DNA from 3 places in the Mesorhizobium sp. M0701 genome. Region 2 is predicted to be linked to each of the others. Evidence: predicted binding sites of a transcription regulator. Region 2 holds the regulator's gene; each other region holds the start of a gene.
What was found. The regulator PhoB, encoded in region 2, activates phosphate uptake and scavenging genes when phosphate is short. The targets are predictions, from matches to a motif close to TGTCATNNANCTGTCAT.

Region 1 (5,035 bases), on a different contig from region 2:
CCGGCAAAGCCCATCCTGGCGACGATCTCATCGTCATGCGCGGTGATCCACTCCGGCACCGGGCCGGATATTACCGGTTTGCCGCTGGCCAAGGACACCGGCACCGTCTGGCCATTGGCGACCAGCGTCGCCTCGGTCTTGTCGAAGGTGACCGATTTGGCCCGGCCGTCGATCAGGATGGTGTAGGAGCCGTTGGCGTTGGTGATGACCCAATCGGGATGCGGGTCTTCGCCGAGCGCCGAAAAACGCGGGTATCTGGGTGTGATCTGAGGCTGGTCGAGACGGAATTCCGGCTGCAGATCGTAGCTGATCCATTGCGTCAGGAAGAGCGGCAGGCGCTCCCAGTGCGATTCCCTCAGAACTTGCGGCAGGCTGAAGAACCACAAGGCGTAGAGGAGATAGAGCAGGATGCCGGTGAACAGGACCAGCGGGCCGAAGCGTTTGTACAAGGGCCGCCGGAACACTTGGGGAAAGCGCTCCTCGATCGACCGCATCTCATCGGCGGTCATTGCGGCCATGGGCAGTCTTCTTGTTGATTTGCCATGATCTTTTCCAAAAACCGGAATCCACTTCAGGCACCCATCATGAATGCCTGCTCGCCGACGAGCTTGCGGCGTAGCCAGGCGGAAAACTGGTCGACGAGGAAGATCGTCGTGAACAGCAGCAGCACCAATGCCAGCGTCTTGGCGCCGAAGCCGCGCGAGATGGAGAGCTTCAGTTCCTCGCCGATGCCGCCACCGCCAACCGCGCCGATAATGGTCGAGATACGCACATTGATCTCGATCCTGAGCAGCGTGTAGGACATGAAATTGGGCAGCACTTGCGGCAGGCCGGCAAAGCGCACGCGCTCGAACCAGTTGGCGCCGACCGCCCGCAGGCCTTCTTCGGCGCGCATGTCGATGTTTTCGTTGATCTCGTAGAAGAGCTTGCCGAGGGCGCCGATGGAATGCAGGCCGATGGCGATAATGGCTGCGACCGGGCCGGTCGAGAGGATGGCTGCGAACAGGCCGGCAATGACGATCTCGGGGAAGGCGCGAAGCAGTTCCATGAAGCGCTTGACGACGAGCCTGAGCACCGGACTCGGCGTCAAGTTGCGCGCGGCGATGAAGGAAAAGGGCACCGCAAAGACAAAGCCGATGAAAGTGGAAACCAGCGCCACGTTAAGCGTGGTGAGCATCAGCTCGAAATATTCGGGTAGATAAAAGCCGCCCCAGAGATAGACGCGGCCAAGCGGGAAGTTGAACTCTTGGCTGCCCTTGTCGTGCGGCGATGTGATGTCGAACAGCGCCCGCCAGACGTCGTTCCAGTCCTTGGGAACAAGCCAACTAAGGAAATCCAGTATGTGCGGCAGCCGATCGAAGAAATGTCCGGCATTGGCCTCGTCGGCGAACCACATGGCTGTGCACATGGCGACAAGCAGTGAGCCGATGCCGAGCGCCGTGTAGAACCGGCGCAAGAACGTCTGGCGTCGCCAGGCGTCTGCTGCCTGCCGGACCGCGTCTGAACGAATTGTAGCGGCGAAGGTCATACGGGATCACGAGCGGACAAAAAAAGGTGGCGACCGCATCGGCCCGAAAGTCGACTTTCGGAAAGCACGATGCGGCATCTAAGTGTTAGAGCGTACTTTGTGCGTCCAAGTGGACGCACGTCGCTCTACTGGACGCCGCCCTTTCCGCAATTGTCGTCAGCCGCCGATCGCGGCTTTGCGGGCTTCGACGATGACGCTGTAGAAGTCCGGCTTCACCGGAACGTAGCCGGTGAAATCGCCGCCTTCGATGGCCTCGAAGCAAGGCTTGTCCTTGGCCGGCAGGCTGGTGAAGAAGTTGGCGAGCTTGGCGCTCATATCGCCGCCGAGTGCGGTGCGCACGACCAGCGGGCCGTTCGGGATCGAGCCGGAGCGCCAGACCTCGACGAAATCGTTGGGGTCCACGGCGCCCTTGGCGACTTCCTTGTGGAGGGTGCCGGAGGTGTAGCCGTTCTTGAAGTCGCCGATGCCCGAGGAATCGTCAACCGCCACGTCGACCTTGCCGTCGCGAACCGCGAGAAGGTTGTTCTCGTGGCCGCCATTGAACTGAGTCGAGGCGAAGAAGGTTTCGTTCGAAGCGCCGGTGTCCTTCGGGATCTGGGTCAGCGGGATCAGGTAGCCGGAGGTCGAATCCGGGTCGGCATAGCCGAGCTTCTTGCCCTTGGCCGACTTGATGTCGGTGATGCCGGACGACTTCAGCGCAAGGCCGATCGAATAATAGCCGGTCGCGCCGTCGGTCTGCTGGGTGGTGAGGATCGGGGTCACGGCGTTCGGATCCTTGAGGTAGACGCTGGCATAGCCCGACGCGCCAAGCTCTGCGAAATCGAGCGTGCCGCCGAGCAGGCCCTGGATAACGCCGTCATAGTCGGCGGCCGGGAACAGCGAGACCTTCTCGAAGCCGAATTCGGACTTCAGGTGATCGGCGAGGCACTGAAAGTTGCGCAGCCGGTCCGCTTCGTTTTCACCGCCAAGGATGCCGATGCGGAATTCCTTGATATCCTGGGCGTGAGCGGCGCTTGCCGCGATGGCGAGCAATGAAACGGCGCCAAAAACCATCTTCCTGAACATTATCTCTCTCCTGTTGGTCCCGGCCTCGCGCCGGTAGCGTTCGAATTTTTTGACAGGTGCCTTTGACGCGGGCGGGCGATCAGGCCGTTCTCAATATCCCGGGAATGCGGGCTCGAGCGGTCCGGCGGATGCAGCGATTTTCTGTTTGATGGCGACACTGGTGGAGGTGATGGCCTCGGAGATTTCGCCGCCATTGCCGTCGGCGCCGTAGACCATGCGCACGGCCTCGCGGTTGAGGGCTTCAGGCGGGCCGTCGAAGACGACCTTGCCGGCGGCCATGCCGATGATGCGGTTGCAGTAGGTGCGGGCCGTATCCAGCGTATGCAGATTTGTGATGACGGTGATGCCCTCGCGCAAATTGATGTCCTGCAGCGAATCCATCACCACCTTGGCGTTGAGCGGATCGAGCGAGGCAATCGGCTCATCCGCCAGCAACACCTTCGGCTGCTGCATCATGGCGCGCGCAATCGCAACGCGCTGCTGCTGGCCGCCGGAAAGCGTGCCGGCCGGCTGCAGGGCGGTGCGGGCGATGTCGAGGCGCTCGAGGGCTGCAACCGCCTCGGCGCATTCACCGCGGGAGAACATGCCAAATAGGTTGGACACGGTCGAACGGTGATTGAGCCGGCCGAGCAGCACATTGGTCAGCACATCGAGGCGCGGCACCAGGTTGAACTGCTGGAAGATCATGGCGCAGTCGCGCTGCCATCGCCGGAGCGGTGAGCCGCGCAACCCGGAGACCTCGACGCCGTTGAACAGGATGGAGCCCTGGCTGGGATCGATGAGGCGGTTAATCATGCGCAGCAGCGTCGATTTGCCGGCGCCGGAGCGGCCAATGATGCCGACCATCTGGCCTTGCGGAATCGCGATGTGAACATTGCTGACGGCGGTGTTCTTGCCGAACCGGCGGGTGACGCCGCGGATTTCGAGCGTAGCTGACATGGTGCAGGCTCCAGTCCAATCGCAATTGAAGGTCTGTTTACCCTGGCTAGCGCAGCCGCATGAACCTGCGGTGTCGGAACGATGTCAGTTTTGTTACTGCCCACAGCCTGGAGCGGGGCGGGATCAACTCGGCGCGAGAAGCTCGAATGGTGAATGGTGATAAGAACGGCTTCCCTGAGCCTCGAAACCTGTCCGCTGCCCCCATTCACATTCACCATTCACCATTCACGACCCTCAGCCGCCATATTTCTCCAGAAACGCCTCCGCCGACAATTCCCGAAAATCGTCGAGCGCGGCGCGCAGCCTTGCATGGTCCCAGTCCCACCAGGCGAGCGCCTGGTAGCGCTCCGCGGTGCGGCGGTCGAAGCGTTCGCGGATCGGCTTGGCCGGTACGCCGGCGACGATGGTGTAGGGCGCGACGTCCTTCGACACCACCGCGCCGGCACCGACCGCCGCGCCATCGCCGACGGTGACGCCCGGCAGGATGGTCGAGCCGTGGCCGAGCCAGGTGTCGTGGCCGATGGTGACGCGTTTGGCGCGGCGCCTGGCGAAGAATTCGCTCTCGTGCTTGGCGTCGTCCCAATAATCCGAGGCGCGATAGGTGAAATGGTGCAGCGTCGGCCGCCAGGTCGGATGGTTGGTGGCGTTGATGCGCACGCTTGCGGCGATGTTGGCGAATTTGCCGATCGTTGCGCACCAGACGCCGCAGTCCTGCATCATGTAGGAATAGTCGCCGAGCGTGCTTTCCGAAACCCGGCAGCGCTCGGCGATCTCGGTCCAGCGGCCAAGCGTCGAGTTCTCGACTTCCGCCGTCTCGTGGATCAGCGGCGCCTCCGACAGTTTCCTGGTCATGCGGCGATTTTCCCGGCGGCAAAAGCCGTCACGTCGATGACGTGGTCGGCGACCGCCTCACGCACGTCGTGATCGTGGAAGATGCCGAGCAAAGCGACGCCCGCTGCCTTCTTGGCGGCGATCAGGGAAATCACCACATCGCGGTTCCTGGCGTCGAGCGAAGCGGTCGGCTCGTCGAGCAGCAGGATCGGATGCTCGGTGATGAAGCCGCGCGCGATGTTGACGCGCTGCTGTTCACCGCCGGAGAACGTCGCCGGCGGCAGCGCCCAGAGCTTCTCCGGCAGGTTGAGCTGCGCCAGCAAGGCGCGTGCCTTGCCGTGCGCGACCTCGCGCTCCTCGCCGCGCTCGACCAGCGGTTCGGCCACGACGTCGAGCGCAGAGACACGCGGCACGGTGCGCAGGAACTGGCTGACATAGCCGATGGTAAGCCGGCGCACGGCAAGCACGGTGCGCGGGCTGGCCGAGGCGAGATCGATGAGCCCGCCCTCGTGCTGGACGATGATCTGGCCTTCATCGGCGGCATAATTTCCGTAGAGCATTTTCAGGATCGAGCTCTTGCCGGCGCCGGACGGGCCGCCGAGCACGGCGCATTCGCCGGCCCTGATCGCGAACGAGACACGGGCGACCACCGGCAGTTTGATGCCGTCGCGC
Region 2 (5,035 bases):
AACAGGAAATCGGCATTCGGATCGGAACCCGAACCCTTGATGAAGACGTAGTTGCCTTCCGGCTTCACCTTGAAGACTTCGCGGGCCTGCATGCGGCCGACTTCCTTGTTGTCGAAGGTCAGATAGAACACGTCCTTGTTCTCGATCAGCCGGTCATAGCCGACGACCGGGATGCCTTCGTCCAGTGCCTTCTGCACGGCCGGCCCGATGGCCGAGGCGTCCTGCGCCAGGATGATCAGTGCGTTGGCGCCCTGCGAGATCAGGCTCTCGACGTCGGTGAGCTGCTTGCCGGGGTTGGACTGTGCGTCGGCGGAAATATACTTGTCGCCTGCGGCCTCGATGGCCGCCTTCATTGCGGCCTCGTCGGTCTTCCAGCGCTCTTCCTGGAAGTTCGACCAGGAAACGCCGATGACCTTGTCTTTAGCCTGCGCCACCGACGCCAGCGCCAGCGTCATGGCGACACCCGCCAGAATGGCGGTCGTGAATTTCTTCATCATATCCTCCCTGCGCCGCGTACGGCGTGACCAATTGGCTCAAAGACCAGCTTAGAAGCTCTAATTTTTTCGAGCCTCGAAAAAATACTGGCCCGATCTCCGGCTGCTGTCAACATCGATTCTGATGGATTTTGATGACTCTGCGAGTTTTTTCGAGCGTCGGAATAAACGATGACAGCGCCACCTGCATCTGACACTATTTGCCTGCATCCGACACTATTTGTCGGACATTACCGACGGCTTCCGGTTCATGAGCGGCCGCGGCAACCGGGAGGAAAGCAAAACAATGTCGGTCGGAATCCGCCATGACGATTTGCGCCGGCGCAACCGGGCGATGGTGATCTCGGCGGTGCGCCGGGCCGGCCAGCCATCGCGTACTGAGATCGCAGCTACCACCGGCCTCAGTCATTCGACCATATCGGCGATCTCTTCCGACCTGATACGGGAAGGCATCCTCGCCGAGAGCAAGGCAAGTGAGCCCGTTTCGTTGAAACGCGGTCGTCCGCAGGTCGGCCTCGCCCTCAATCCGGAAGCGGCGGCGGTGCTGACCGTGGTGTTGTCGCTGAATTTCCTGTCGGCCGCCATTATCGACTATACGGGACAGGTGGTCGCCGAGGAACAGCGCCGGCTGGACACGCTGACCATGCCGCGCGACGAGCTGATCCGTGAATGCATGGCCATCGTCCGGCGCCGGCTGCAGGATCCAGACCTTGACGTCCGCAGTGTCGCCCGCATCGCCCTGGCGATTCAGGGCATTACCGACTCCCCTGCACGCGCCATGCTGTGGTCGCCGATCACGCCGCAGACCGACATCGCCTTTGCCGACATGCTGGAGGGCGAATTCGGCATCCCGGCAACGGTGGAGAACGACTGCAACATGATGGCGGTGGCTTTGCGCTGGCGCAATCCGGATCGCTATCGCGACGACTTCATCGCCATCCTGCTTTCGCATGGCATCGGCATGGGGCTGGTGCTGAAGGGCGAACTGTTCACCGGGACGCATTCCTCGGGCGGCGAATTTGGCCAAATGATCCATCGTCCGGGCGGCGCGCTCTGCCGTTGCGGGCGGCGCGGCTGCATCGAGGCGTATGCCGGCAACTACGCCATCTGGCGCAACGCCAGGCAGATGAGCGAAGACAGCGAACCGGTCGCCGACGTCAGCGACGCCGACATGCGAGCACTGGCGGCCCGGGCGCGCGAGAAAGATGGGCCGGAACGCGAGGCCTACCGCAAGGCCGGCGAAGCGCTGGGTTTCGGTCTCGGCTCGCTGTTCGCGCTGATCGATCCGGCACCGGTCGCGATGGTCGGCGCCAGTGCCGCCGCCTTCGATCTGATCGAGCCGGCCTTGCGGAAGGCAATCGCCCAGACCGCCGGCGGCCAGCATTCAGGCTCGATCTCCTTCGATACAGAGCCGAACGAATTGCCGCTGATCCGCGAAGGCTGCGCGATGCGGGCGTTAAGCTTCGTCGACCAGGAGATTTTCGCGCCGGGCGCGCAAATGAGGCCCAGCGTCAGAAAGAACGTAGCATGACCAGGCGGGTCAATCTTCCCTGATCGCATAGCCGGCACCGCGGATGGTGCGGATGACATCCGGCATCCGGCCGTTGTTGACGGCTTTGCGCAGCCGCCCGACATGCACGTCGACGGTGCGTTCGTCGATGTAGATTGTCTCGCCCCAGACATTATCGAGTAACTGGCTGCGCGAGAAGACACGGCCCGGATGCCGCATCATGAACTCGAGCAGCCGGAATTCGGTCGGCCCGAGCCTGATTTCGCTCTTCTTGCGATAGACCCTGTGCGATTCGCGATCGAGCACGATGTCGCCGACCTTCAGCACGCTGGACAGCACTTCCGGCTTGGCGCGCCGTAGCAGCGCCTTGACCCTGGCCATGAATTCTGGTGTCGAAAACGGTTTGACCAGATAGTCGTCGGCGCCGGTCGAAAGACCGCGCACCCGGTCGCTCTCCTCGCCGCGCGCGGTCAGCATGATGATCGGCAGCCGCTCGGTTTCGGGGCGCACCCGCAACCGACGACAGAGCTCGATGCCGGAAACCGCTGGTATCATCCAGTCGAGCACCAAAAGGTCGGGCACATTCTCCTGCAAACGGATCTCGGCTTCGTCGCCGCGTGTCACCACCTCGACCTGGTAGCCTTCGGATTCGAGATTGTAGCGGAGCAGCACACCCAACGGCTCCTCGTCCTCCACCACCATTATGCGTGGTGCGATCATCGGCTGGGCACCCCCATCATGTCACCGGTGCGGACATTGTCGTTTCGTCCTGCTTCGGACGATTGACCGGCAATTGCTCGCCGGTCAGCACATAATACGCATTTTCGGCGATGTTGGTGACATGGTCGCCGATCCGCTCCAGATTCTTGGCGCAGAACAGCAGGTGCGTGCAAGCGGTGATGTTGCGCGGATCTTCCATCATGTAGGTCAAGAGCTCGCGGAACACGGACGTGTATTTGACGTCGATGCGCTCGTCGGCGGCACGCAGCTTGGCCAACGCGGCCGCATCGCCTGCAGCATATTCCTCGATGACACCCTGCACCTGGATGAGAACCAGTTGCGCCATCGCGTCGATGGAATGCGACAGGTCCCGCGGCGTGGCGCTGAGGCCGACCGCACTCACGCGCTTGGCGATATTCTTGGCAAGGTCGCCGATGCGTTCGAGGTCGCCCGCCATGCGGATCGCTCCGACCACATGGCGAAGATCGTGGGCCATCGGCTGGCGTTTGGCGATGAGGGTGATGGCGCGGTCGTCCAGTTCGCGTTGACGCGCATCCATGATGGCGTCGTCGGAAACGACGCGTTGCGCCAGCACGTTGTCGGAATTCAACAGGGCCTTGGTCGCCCCGCCGACCATCGAACCGGCGAGGTCGGCCATGTCGCGGATCAGCTTGCTGATCTGCTCGAGATCCTCGTCGAAAGAAGCGACTGTGTGTTCGCCCATGGTCCTGTCCTCATATGCATGATCGGAACGGCTCAGCCGAAGCGGCCAGTGATGTAGTCCTGCGTGCGCTTCTCGCGGGGCGACGTGAAGATCTTCTCGGTCCGGTCGAACTCGACCAGCTCACCCAGATACATGAAGGCGGTCTGGCGCGACACGCGCGCCGCCTGCTGCATGTTGTGGGTGACGATGACGATCGTGTAGTCGGCTTGCAACTCGTCGATCAGTTCCTCGATCTTGGCGGTCGACAACGGGTCGAGGGCCGAAGCCGGTTCGTCGAGCAGAATGACTTCCGGCTTCACCGCCACCGTGCGGGCGATACAGAGCCGCTGCTGCTGGCCGCCGGACAGGCTCAAGCCGCTGGCGTTGAGCTTGTCCTTGACCTCGCTCCACAGCGCGGCGCGCTTCAACGCCTGTTCGACGCGGCCGTCCATCTCGGACTTGCCGAGGTTCTCGTAGAGCCTGACGCCGAAGGCGATGTTCTCGTAGATCGACATCGGGAACGGCGTCGGCTTCTGGAACACCATGCCGATCTTGGTCCTGAGGAGGTTGAGATCCTGCGACCGGTCGAGAATGTTCTTGCCGTCGAGCAGCACCTGGCCCTCGGCCGTCTGTTTTGGGTAGAGCTCATAGATGCGGTTGAACACACGCAGCAGCGTCGATTTCCCGCAACCCGAAGGGCCGATGAAGGCCGTGACGCTGCGCTCGGGCAGCGACAGGCTGATGTCCTTCAGCGCCTTGCTCTGGCCGTAGTAGAAGTTGAGGTTCTTGACCTCGATCTTCGTCTTCTCGGCTACCGTTTCGGCCATCGTCATGTCTGGGGACAACATCTGTGTCATCTGTCCTCTCTGCGTCCGGTAAGGCTGCGGGCGAGGATGCTCAAGCCCAGAACCGTCAGGGTGATTATGAGTGCGCCGGTCCACGCCAGTTGCTGCCATTCCTCGTAAGGGCTGAGAGCGAACTGGAAGATGGTCACCGGCAGGCTGGCCATCGGCGCGTTGATATTGCTGCTCCAGAACTGGTTGTTGAGCGCGGTGAAGAGCAGCGGCGCCGTCTCGCCGGAAATGCGTGCTATCGCCAGCAATATGCCGGTGACGATGCCGGACAATGCGGCGCGGTAGGCGACCGAACGGATCACCACCCAGCGTGGCGCGCCGATCGCGGCACCGGCTTCACGCAACGCGTTCGGCACTAGGCTGAGCATGTCTTCAGTGGTGCGCACGACCACCGGAATGACCAGGATGGCAAGCGCAACTGCGCCGGCAATGGCCGAGAAATGTCCCATTGGCCGCACCATCAGCTCATAGACAAACAAGCCGATGATGATCGACGGCGCCGACAACAGGATGTCGTTGATGAAGCGGACGACGGTGGTGATGCGCGAAAAGCGTCCATACTCGGCCATGTAGGTTCCCGCCAGCACGCCGATCGGCGTGCCGACGACAACGGCGATGATCGTCATCAGCAGGCTGCCCGCGATGGCATTGAGCAGGCCGCCGGCCTCGCCCGGTGGTGGTGTCATCTCGGTGAAGACCGCGAACGAAAGCCCGGCTGTGCCCTTATAGACCAGTGCGCCGAGGATGAGCGCCA
Region 3 (5,035 bases), on a different contig from region 2:
ACGGCCCCCGCGGCGCCAGGACGGCAGCTTGTCGCCGCGCCACCGCTGGCGCCGGAACTGCCGGCCTCCAACCGCGAAGGCCTGCCCTTCCTGACGCTCGTCGCCATCGTCGTGCTGGCAGGCTTTTCGCATCTGACCGGGGCGCCGATCTTCATCACCATCGGCCTTTTGGCGACAGCCATCGCCGGGCTCGCCATGCATCTGCGCAACAGGCGCACCGAGCGCCGCGCGGTGGCCCTGCTCGATGCCACGACCGCCCGCAGCCGCGCCGAAATCGAGACGCTGGCCGACCGCATGTGGGAGATGCAGGAGAGCGAGGAGCGCTTTCGCGGGCTGATCGATGCACTCGGCGATCTCGTCGTCCATCGTGACCGCGACGGCCACATTGTCTACGCCAACAAGGTTTTCGCCGACCTTGTCGAAACCGACCAGCGCGACCTTGCCGGCAAGACCCTGGCCGAACTAGGCATCGATGTCGGCATCGTCCCCGACGCCGCGTTTTCCGATCATGAATGCCTGAGTTCCACCGACGTCGCCATTCGCACGCCGGACGGCCCACGCTGGTTCTCTTGGATCGAGCTGTCGGTGCGCGACAAGGACAGCGGCGCCGTTTCGCATCGCGCCATCGCCCGCGACATCACCGCTCGCAAGCGCGCCGAATCCTCGCTGATCACCGCCCGCGAGCGGGCCGAATATGCGAGCCAGGCCAAATCGCGCTTCCTCGCCACCGTCAGCCACGAGATCCGCACGCCGATGAACGGCATCATGGGCATGGCCCGGCTTCTCGCCGACACCAGCCTTTCGCCCGAGCAGCGGACCTATGTCGGCGCCATCTCGACCTCGGCCAGCGCGCTGCTGGCGCTGATCGAGGACCTGCTCGACTACTCCAAGATCGAGGCCGGCCGCTTCGATCCCGAACCGCAGCCGATGTCGGTGCGCGAGATCGCCGACAATGTCATCGAGCTTTTGGCGGCGCGGGCTTTTGCCAAGGATATCGGCCTCGGCTGTCATGTCGAACCCGACGTGCCGCAGCTGATCACCGCCGACCCCGGCAGGGTCAGGCAGGTGCTGCTCAATCTCATCGGCAACGCCGTCAAGTTCACCGACAGCGGCGGCGTCCTGGCAAGCATCGCCCGCGTCCGCACCGAAACCACCGACCGCATCCGCTTCAGCATCACCGACACCGGCCCCGGTCTGCGCGAGCAGGACATGGAGCGCATATTCGAGGACTTCGAACAGGCTGACGGCACCTCGACCCGTGCGCATGGCGGTGCCGGCCTCGGTCTCGCCATTTCCAAGCGCCTGGTGACCGCCATGGGCGGCACTATCTCTGTGTCGAGCCGGCTTGGCCAGGGGTCCGAATTCGTCTTCGAGATTCCCGCTATTTCCGCCGTCGAGGCGCCGCAGATCCGCCAGGACGCGCTGTCGGGCCGGCATGCGGTGATCGTGTCGAAGAACCTGGTCGAGGCCGAAGCCCTCGCCCGCACCATTCGCGCCAATGGCGGCACGGTCGATCTGGCCACCGCCGCCGCCCAGGCCACCCCTTTCGCCGAGAGCTGCGACGTGCTGCTGATCGATGCTGCCATGGAGCAAAGCGACGGCAGGCTGCTCAGGCGCCTGCGCCAGAGCGGATTTGCCGATTGCGAAGCAGTGACGCTGATCGCACCGACCGACCGTGGCATGCTTGGCGAGTTCCGTGCCAATGGTTACGCCACCTTTCTTGCGAGGCCGGTGCGCGGCGAGACATTGCTGCGCGTGCTTTTGACCAGCCACGCGCCGGTCATCGCCGAGCCGCAACTGCAAAGGCGCGGCGCGCAGGCGGGGCACGCCATTGGCGCCCGCCAGCAGGGCCTGTCGGTGCTGATCGCCGAGGACAACGACATCAACGCCATGCTGGCCCGCGCCACGCTGCTGAAGGCCGGGCATCGCGTGAAAGTGGTCGGCAACGGCAAGGCCGCCGTCGAGGCGGTCATCAGCACCGGCCACAAGCACCGTTACGACGTGGTGCTGATGGACTTGCATATGCCTGTCATGGACGGCCTGGACGCCATCGCCGCCATCCGCCGCCATGAGGAGGAGACCGCGGTGCCGCCGGTGCCGATCATGGTGCTGTCGGCCGACAGCCAGGAAAAGACCCGCCACGCCGTGCTCGCTCACGGTGCCAGCGGCTTCGTCACCAAGCCGCTCGACCCCGATGCCCTGGTTCATGCGGTCGAAGGGCAAGCGGCCGCCTGAGGCACAACATAGACGGTTGATAGATTACCCAGCCGACGAAGTATTGCCCGCAGAGCCGTATCACGGTACTGTCACAATCCTGTTGCACCTACACCGTATCCCCGTGCCAAGAGGGATGGCTCGAAGGAGAATCACTCGTGCATACAGTCATGCCGGAATGTGATGCTCGGCCGAACGCCAGCGGGCCTTTGCTCGTCGGCCGGAACGCCGATGCCGTCATAAAAGGCGCATCGCTCGGCCGCATCGGCAATCTCGAAGTGCGGCTCGCCCGCAACGAGGCCGAGATCGCTGCCGCGCAGGAAGTGCGCTACCGGGTGTTCTACGACGAGCTTGGTGCCAGGAAGGACCTGTTCCAGATGCAGGACCGCCGCGATGCCGATCGCTTCGATCCCCTCTGCGATCATCTGCTGGTCTTCGATACTTCGCTTTCCGGCCCCGAGCATCGCCGCATCGTCGGCACCTACCGCCTGCTGCGGCAGGAGATTGCCGCGGCCGCCGGCGGCTTCTATTCCGAAGGTGAATTCGAGCTGACCAAGCTGATCGCGCGGCATCCCGGCCAGCGCTTCCTCGAGCTCGGCCGCTCCTGCGTTCTGCCGGAATACCGCTCGAAGCGCACCATCGAGGCGCTGTGGCAAGGCATCTGGGCCTACATCAACCATTACGGCATCGGCGTGATGACCGGCTGCGCGTCGTTCCACGGCACCGTGCCGGCGGCACATGCGGAGGCGCTGACCTATCTTGCCCACCACTGCCGGACGAATTCATCCTGGGATGTGCGCGCCGTCGCCGGGCGCTATTGTTCCATGGATCTGATGCCGATCGAGGCGGTCAATACCAAGGCGGCGATCGCCGCGATGCCGCCGCTGGTCAAGGGCTATCTGCGCGTCGGCGCGCGCATCGGCGACGGCTGCGTCATCGACCGTGAATTCTCGACGGTCGACGTGTTCGTGGTGATGCCGGTCAAGGAGATCGGTGCCCGCTACGTCAATTATTATGGCGGAGAAGCGCAGCGGTTTGCGGCCTGACACCTTAAATCAGGGAATATCTTCCGGACGCCGGCCAGGCTTGCTTTTGTAGGACGGAAGGGCCCAGCCGAATTTCAGCGCGCCGCCGCGTACGCAGAAAGCCGCCATGAAACCTGCCAGGCCCGACGCAAGCGGCGGCAGTCCGGCGAAATCGCCAAGTGTGTAGAGGCCGGCGCCGGCAAGCGCTGCGGTAACGTAGATCTCCGGTCGCAGGAGCACCGAAGGCTCGCCTGTCAATAGATCGCGCAGAATGCCGCCAAGGGTTGCGGTGAGCATGCCGGTGACGATCGAAACTGCAGGTGACCCGGTGATCGTCAGCCCCTTGGCCGCGCCCATCACCGAAAATGCGGCAGGACCTATGGCGTCGAGCCAGAGCAGCAATTTGTAGCGGGACTCCAAACGATGTGCGCTGAAGAAGACGACGACCGCCACCGCTGCACAGATTAGCACATAGTCGCGGTTTCCCACCCAGAACACGGGCACGTTGAGGATGACGTCGCGAAACGTTCCGCCCCCGATGCCGGCAACGCTAGCCAGAAACAGGTAACCGATAATGTCGAGCTGTTTGCGCGAGGCGGCCAGCGCACCGGTCGCCGCGAAGACGGCGACGCCGGCATAGTCGAGAAGCTCGATCGGGTTCATGGGGTGAATAATGAAATAGCGAGTGGGGAATAGCGAGTGGCTCCTGCGAATCTGGATTGACTCCAGGTAAATTAAATGATTGAATTGTTCATTCAATTATTTAAGTGGACGTCTATGTCCCCTCGCCGCTACAGCATGGGTTCCCGGACTGCCGCCTTCGCCAAGACGAGGCAGCGCATTCTCGACGCGACAATCAAGCTGCACACCCAGAACGGCATCTTTGGCACGACTTGGAAGGACATCGCTACGGAAGCCGATGTCGCCGTTGGCACCGTCTACAAGCATTTTCCTACTCTGGATGACCTGGTGCCGGCGTGCGGCGAAGTGCTGATGGAGCGTCTGCGTCCTCCGTCGCCCGAATCGGTGACTGAGATAATCGGCGGGGCGACGCACCCTAAAGAACGGTTGCGCCGGGTCGCCAACGAGCTGTTCGCCTTCTACCACCGTGGCGGACGGCATCTCGAAAGCGACCTGCGCGAGCGCGAGCTTCCAGCCATGCGGGAATGGGAGGAATACCTGCGACACATGGTGGCCGGATTCGTGCGCGAGGCCCTGGCCAACGACGGTCCCGGCGATGATGTCGTGCAGGCAATCAGCTTTCTATTCGACTTTCCGACGTTCAACGCGATGCGGATACGCGGCATGACGGTGGACCTCGCAGTCGAAACGGCAACAGAAATGGCGCTCTGCTGGCTCAAAGGCCAAGGCCGAACGAGCACGTCTTGAGCGAACAGAATGCGGGAGGCGAAACAAAGGTCAGGTAGCAAAGGGAGGAAGTCATGGACACGAATGTCGTTGAAATCACCGAATTTGCATTGAAGCCCGGATTCACCGAGCAGATGTTCCTGCAGACCAGAGATGAAGTGAATGACGAGGTGCGGAAGCTCAAGGGTTTCATCAATCGTCGCCTCCTTAAATCCGAGGGAGGCTGGACGGAGATACTCGAATGGGCGGACATTGACAGCGCCAAGTCGGCTGGCGAGGTCTGGTCCACCCTGCCCGGCATCAAAAACTATTGCTCGATGGTGAATTCCGCCTCGATCAAGGTCGGCTACCATTCTGTGGCGGCTGTGGCTAGCGGCGGAGCTGGCAGGAGCATTCCCCACGCCTTTTGCAGTCACGCCTTGGATGGA

Region 1: the regulator PhoB is predicted to act here: its motif matches at 3,614-3,630, upstream of phnC (phosphonate ABC transporter ATP-binding protein).
Region 3: the regulator PhoB is predicted to act here: its motif matches at 2,305-2,321, upstream of olsB (l-ornithine N(alpha)-acyltransferase).

What each region holds. Positions count from the first base shown of each region.
Region 1 is NZ_JAMYPO010000001.1:400,619-405,653, reverse strand. Features, by position in the region: gene phnE (phosphonate ABC transporter, permease protein PhnE) at 1-518, opposite strand, end outside; gene phnE (phosphonate ABC transporter, permease protein PhnE) at 572-1,528, opposite strand; gene phnD (phosphonate ABC transporter substrate-binding protein) at 1,685-2,593, opposite strand; gene phnC (phosphonate ABC transporter ATP-binding protein) at 2,684-3,532, opposite strand; gene NKI24_RS01985 (DapH/DapD/GlmU-related protein) at 3,767-4,384, opposite strand; gene phnL (phosphonate C-P lyase system protein PhnL) at 4,381-5,035, opposite strand, start outside.
Region 2 is NZ_JAMYPO010000009.1:28,052-33,086, reverse strand. Features, by position in the region: gene xylF (D-xylose ABC transporter substrate-binding protein) at 1-494, opposite strand, end outside; gene NKI24_RS11350 (ROK family protein) at 781-2,025, shown strand; gene phoB (phosphate regulon transcriptional regulator PhoB) at 2,035-2,724, opposite strand; gene phoU (phosphate signaling complex protein PhoU) at 2,741-3,448, opposite strand; gene pstB (phosphate ABC transporter ATP-binding protein PstB) at 3,481-4,284, opposite strand; gene pstA (phosphate ABC transporter permease PstA) at 4,281-5,035, opposite strand, start outside.
Region 3 is NZ_JAMYPO010000001.1:333,341-338,375, forward strand. Features, by position in the region: gene NKI24_RS01665 (hybrid sensor histidine kinase/response regulator) at 1-2,235, shown strand, start outside; gene olsB (l-ornithine N(alpha)-acyltransferase) at 2,385-3,260, shown strand; gene NKI24_RS01675 (trimeric intracellular cation channel family protein) at 3,270-3,902, opposite strand; gene NKI24_RS01680 (TetR/AcrR family transcriptional regulator) at 3,978-4,628, shown strand; gene NKI24_RS01685 (cupin domain-containing protein) at 4,682-5,035, shown strand, end outside.